DNA from 2 places in the Pedobacter sp. TM02 genome. Region 1 is predicted to be linked to the other one. Evidence: riboswitches for the same ligand, from Rfam matches in the RefSeq annotation. Region 1 holds a riboswitch; the other holds the start of a gene.

Region 1 (3,131 bases):
CCGCTTCTCTTTACGGCTGGTGCGCCTGATGTTGTTTTCGGAGAACAGCTTTGTAAAACTATTATTGAACTACAAATTAAAGCCGCTATTAAAAATATTCTTTTCATATACTTGTTTTTTAATATGCTAATTACACAAATCTTGCCAAAATCTACAACTTTTAAGATTAAAATTTAGCTTTGCTTTAAATCCCTAGTAATTAAGCCTGAAAAATGAAACCAGAAACTGCGGCCATACATGCTCTTCATTTAACCCAAAGCTCTACGGGCGACGTCACCATGCCAATAAGCCTCTCTACTACTTTTTTAAGGGGCGAAGATGGCGGCTACCCTGGCGGACATATGTATAGCAGAGTGAGCAATCCAAACCGATCGGCCCTGGAAAGTGTAATAACCGCACTCGAATTTGGCGAAGACAGCTGCGCGTTTTCTTCGGGAAATACTGCCGGAATGGCTGTATTTCAGGCACTGGAACCCGGTAGCCACATTATTGCCCCCGACGATATGTACTGGGGTTTTAAGAAACAGCTGCAAAGCATTTTTGCGGCTACCCTTACTTTCGATTTTATTGACCTGACCGATCATTCGGCCGTAGCCAACCATATTAAACCCAATACAGCGCTAATTTGGGCCGAAACGCCATCCAACCCGCTTTTAAAAATTACGGACATTGAGGCGCTGGCGGCGATTTGCAAAAAACACCAACTCATTTTTGCCTGCGACAGTACCTTTGCTTCGCCCAGCTTGCAAAACCCTATCAAGTTGGGAGCCGCTATTGTGATGCACTCTACCACCAAGTACATTGGGGGCCACAGCGATGTACTGGGCGGTTGCTTAACTACGGCGCGTAAAGACGAATTTTGGGAGAAAATCAAAAATATTCAGCAGATTGGTGGCGCAGTACCCTCTCCTTTCGATTGCTTTTTGCTGTTGCGCAGCCTCAAAACATTGGCCTACCGCATGAAAGGACATTGCGAAAATGCCGAAAAATTGGCGCAACACTTAGCGCAACATCCTAAAATAGCAGGAGTTTATTATCCAGGCTTAGCTTCGCACCCGCAACACGAGATCGCCAAAAAACAGATGAGTGGTTTTGGTGGCATGCTTTCTATTTTGGTTAATGGCGATGCCACGGCAGCCAGAACAGTAGTAAACAAGGTAAGCCTATTTGCACAAGCAACCAGTCTGGGCGGCGTAGAAAGCCTTATTGAGCACCGTGCATCAGTTGAAGGTCCCGATACCAAAACGCCACAAAATTTAATTCGGATTTCGGTTGGCTTAGAGCATATCGATGATTTGATTGCCGACCTAGACCAAGCACTGGCATTTGTATAGCAATAGTTTATGGGACATGGACCACCTACCATCCACTATTAGTCCATAACCATTTACAGCAAATAACTCAAAATCAATAACTTAAAAATAAATCGAAATTTTATTTTGCAGGTTTTCAGATTTTCACATATCTTTGGAACATTATTCGGCGAAAGCTGAATTTCCAAGTCAATATCTTTTAAAGATTTGATTTATAAAGAAGTGGCGAGAGACAGGCTCTTTGACCCACTGGCAACCCTCCCTAACGGAGAAGGTGCCAATTCCTGACCGGGCAACATGGTGTTGTTTGGAAATATAAATTGAAGAAAATGAAAAAGTTCAATTCATCGTCGCTCCTTAGCGAAAATTCAGGTTCAAAACCCAAACAGTCGGTTTCATTTTTAAATGTAAATCAGTTTTGCTGTAACGCACAGTTGATGTGTTGTATGTGCTGTCGCATATACTAAGCACAAAATTCTTCCCCTTTGTATGTTCAATTTGGAAGGCCCTAAAAAATTAGGGTACGCTAACGGCTAATGCTGGATTTAAGCCAAAAATAGCCACTCGCCTACTTCAGGCAAACGTAATCAACTTATCGTTTCAGGCATTTACAATTTAAACTTAGAAATCATGTCAACATCCTATAAATTCGAAACCCTACAGCTGCACGCTGGACAAGAAATAGACCCTACAACTGGCTCAAGAGCCGTACCTATCTATCAAACCACTTCTTATGGCTTTAAAAATTCTGAACATGGCGCCAACCTCTTTGCGCTAAAAGAATTCGGCAACATTTACACCCGTTTAATGAATCCTACCACCGATGTATTCGAAAAAAGGATTGCCGCATTAGAGGGTGGAGTTGCCGCCTTGGCCGTAGGTTCTGGACAAGCTGCCCAATTTATTGCCTTGAACAACATTTTGCAGGCAGGCGATAATTTTGTAGCCTCGAGCCACTTATATGGCGGTACTTACAACCAATTCAAGGTAGCCTTTAAGCGTTTGGGCATCGAAACCCGTTTTGCCAACGGCGATGATCCTGCCGACTTCGCAAGCAAGATTGATGGCAATACCAAAGCTATTTATGTAGAAACCATTGGCAATCCTTCGTTTAGCATTCCCGATTTTGAGAAAATAGCGGCCATTGCCAAACAATACGACCTGCCACTAATTGTAGACAACACATTTGGTGCAGCCGGCTATCTGTTTAAACCATTGGAACATGGGGCACATGTGGTGGTACAATCGGCCACCAAATGGATTGGCGGACATGGCACCAGCATCGGCGGCGTAATTGTTGACGGTGGCAACTACAATTGGGGCAACGGCAAATTCTTTCAATTTATCGAACCAGCCGAAGGGTACCATGGCTTGATTTTCGACGATGTTTTCGGACAAGACGGCCCGTTTGGCAACATCCAGTTCATTATCCGTGCCCGTGTTGAAGGCCTGCGGGATTTTGGTCCGGCATTGGCACCTTTCAATTCTTTCTTGTTGCTCCAAGGATTGGAAACCCTGTCATTGCGTGTACAACGCCATGTAGAAAATGCGCTGGCTTTGGCAACTTGGCTCGAAAACCATCCGGCAGTAGCTAAGGTAAACTATCCTGGCCTGGAAAGCAGTCCTTACCATGCCAATGCCAAAAAATACCTGCGCAACGGATTTGGGGCTGTGCTTTCATTCGAACTGAACGGCGATAAGGAACAGGCCATTGCCTTCGTCGACAGCTTAAAATTGGTAAGCCATTTGGCCAATGTGGGCGACGCCAAAACATTGATCATCCAGCCATCGGCCACTACGCATCAGCAACTCAGCATC
Region 2 (3,131 bases), 1.6 Mb from region 1:
GCAAATTCTACCAAACGCTCGGTAGCATCGGGCCTGCGGTTCAGCAATACATCTTCTACTCTTTCTAACAGCTCGGGCTCAATTTCCTGGTACACCTCCAGCATCCCTGCATTAACAATGCCCATATCCAAGCCAGCTTTAATGGCATGGAACAAAAAGGCAGAGTGCATGGCTTCGCGAACCACATTATTGCCCCTAAACGAGAAAGAAATGTTAGAAACACCGCCGCTCACTTTGGCGTAAGGCAGGTTTTCCTTGATCCAGTGGGTGGCGTTGATAAAATCGACGGCATAGTTGTTATGCTCTTCCAAACCCGTGGCAACAGTTAAAATATTAGGGTCGAAGATGATGTCTTGGGGTGGAAAATCCAGTTCATTGACCAAGATATCATAGCTTCTTTTACAGATTTCAATCCTACGTTCGTAGTTGTCAGCCTGGCCTTGTTCATCGAAGGCCATCACTACTACCGCCGCGCCATAACGCATAATTTTGCGGGCACTCTCTTTGAACTTTTCCTCGCCTTCTTTGAGCGAAATGGAGTTGACGATGCCCTTGCCTTGCAAACATTTTAAGCCGTTTTCAATAACCGACCATTTAGACGAATCGACCATGATGGGCAGTTTGGCAATATCGGGTTCGGAAGCTATAAGGTTGAGGAACTTGGTCATCGCCGCTTCCGAATCAAGCATGCCTTCATCCATGTTCACATCGATAACCTGTGCCCCGCCCTCTACCTGCTGGCGCGCTACGGTCAAGGCGGCCTCATAATCGCCACCCAAAATAAGCTTGGAGAACTTGGGAGAGCCGGTAATGTTAGTGCGTTCGCCCACGTTCACAAAAATGCTTTCGGGGGTAATGGTAACCGGTTCTAAGCCGCTCAAACGCATATAAGGTTCAAGCGTTGGGATTTTTCGCGGCGAAGCTTTGCTGGCTTTCTCGGCAATGCAGCCAATGTGGTCTGGCGTAGTGCCACAGCAACCGCCAACGATATTTACAAATCCAGAGGTAATGAAATCATCAACCAAATGTGCGGTTTCGTGAGGCATTTCGTCGTAGGCCCCAAATTCATTAGGCAAACCCGCATTGGGGTAGGCCGAAACGTAGCAGTTTGCTTTGGCGGCCAGCTCTTCGATGTGCGGGCGCATTTCTTTGGCGCCCAGGGCACAGTTAAAGCCAATGCTCAAAGGCTGGGCATGGCTAACCGAATTGAGGAAAGCCTCTGCGGTTTGGCCCGAAAGCGTTCTTCCCGAAGCGTCGGTAATGGTACCCGAAATCATGATTTCGAGCTTACGGCCAATTACTTCTTCATATTGTTTAATGGCCGCAATAGCCACTTTGGCATTTAGCGTATCAAATATGGTTTCGATCAGCAATACATCTGAGCCGCCATCAACCAAGCCGCGGATCTGTTCGTAATAGGCATCAAACAACTGGTCGTAGGTAATGGCCCTGAAGCCCGGGTCGTTTACATCAGGCGAAAGCGAAAGCGTACGGTTGGTAGGGCCAATGGCTCCGGCTACAAAGCATTGCTTACCCGGATTTTTGGCCATAAACTCTTGAACAGCCTCTTTAGCTACGCGGGCACCTTCAAAACTCAGTTCGTAAGAAAGGTCTTCCATCTGGTAGTCGGCCATAGAAATGCGTTGCGTACTAAAGGTATTGGTTTCGATAATATCGGCACCAGCCTGCAGATACTCGAGGTGTATTTCCTTGATAATATCGGGACGGGTGATGTTCAGCAAATCGTTATTGCCTTTTACATCGCAGGGGTGATTGGCAAAACGTTCGCCCCTAAAGTCTTCTTCGGTTAAAACGTAGCGCTGTATCATTGTGCCCATGGCACCGTCTATGATTAAAATTCGCTTCTCTAATTCTTCTCTAATGTTCATTCTTATTGTTAGATATTAGATTGGAGATGTGAGATATGAGAATCAGAAACTCATCACTGGTCTCAAATCTCAAATCTAATTTCTCAAATCTCAAATAGGCTTATCTCGAAAAGTCGGGCTATAGTTTGACTTTAACTTATCTTTTCCTGATTGCTCAGGATAGAATTTAGCACCTTGTTAGCACAGGTTGCTAAGACTTCGCAGGGTCTAATCCCTCCATCTTTCTGAATAAGCGGTACAAAAATGCAACAATGCCACATCAATTCCAAAAATATCGCGCTTAAACCAAATAAAATTACAAAGGCCATGCAAATGTGCACGGCCTTCGATATAATGTTTTGGATTTAAGAATTGTAGATGTACGATTTTGGCTTGGATTGTCCTAACCTTTAAATCGATGGATCTTATCTTCTGCTGCCAAAAAGACGAAGTAAAGAGAGCAACAAGTTAATAAAGGTGATATACAAAGACAAGGCACCCATCAATGCGAGTTTTTTGCTGTCTTCGATAGCAATTTCATTTCCTGCCTCATCCAAACCTTCGCCAATTCTTTTGATTTCCTGTACTTTATAGGCCGTTAAGGCGGTGAAAATGGCAACGCCTGCAAAACCAAGGATATAGTTCAAGGTATCGCTTCCGATGAACATATTGATTAAGCTAACAATAACCAATCCGATTACGCCAGCAATTAAAATAGATCTAAACTGGCTTAAGTCTACATCGGTTGTATAGCCCATAACGGCCATAACGGCAAAAATGCCCGCTGCCGCAACAAAGCAGATTGCGATTGACGATAAGGTGTAGATTAGTAGAATAAAGCTTAGCATTACCCCAGTTAAGATAGAGTAGAGGACAAATAAACCGACCAAAGTGCCAAACGAAAATCTGGAAATGCCGCCGCTAATTAAAAAAACTAGTCCTATGGGTGCAAAAATAGCGATGTAGCCAAAAATTGTAAAACCATTTTCGCCAACTAAATAGCTTAGTAATGCAGGTGTGGTAGCTAAAACATAAGCAGATACAGCTGAAATCGCCAAGGCCACAAACATCCAAAGGAAAACGTTGGCAAAGAATTTTTTAGCAACCGATCGCTCTTGTACAAAGACCGAATTGTCTTGATATTGATAATTTTGTTGTTCCATGTTTTTTGGTTTAAAAATATGTTGCGTTAAAAATACGGTTTTAATTTAACCTTTTTGTCAGCAGTTCGTCCACTTTTTTGTAAAACTGCAAAGGTTTGAG

The links. Region 1 has a riboswitch for S-adenosylmethionine ahead of AC6H1S_RS08295 (O-acetylhomoserine aminocarboxypropyltransferase/cysteine synthase family protein). Riboswitches for the same ligand answer to the same signal wherever they lie in the genome.
Region 2: another riboswitch for S-adenosylmethionine. It lies ahead of metH (methionine synthase); the one in region 1 lies ahead of AC6H1S_RS08295 (O-acetylhomoserine aminocarboxypropyltransferase/cysteine synthase family protein).

Annotation. Positions count from the first base shown of each region.
Region 1 is NZ_AP046530.1:1,987,776-1,990,906, reverse strand. It holds gene AC6H1S_RS08305 (lipocalin family protein) at 1-107, opposite strand, end outside; gene AC6H1S_RS08300 (trans-sulfuration enzyme family protein) at 213-1,334, shown strand; SAM riboswitch class I at 1,523-1,635, shown strand; gene AC6H1S_RS08295 (O-acetylhomoserine aminocarboxypropyltransferase/cysteine synthase family protein) at 1,944-3,131, shown strand, end outside.
Region 2 is NZ_AP046530.1:411,171-414,301, forward strand. It holds gene metH (methionine synthase) at 1-1,889, opposite strand, end outside; SAM riboswitch class I at 2,023-2,124, opposite strand; gene AC6H1S_RS01815 (Bax inhibitor-1/YccA family protein) at 2,294-3,031, opposite strand; gene AC6H1S_RS01820 (hypothetical protein) at 3,072-3,131, opposite strand, start outside.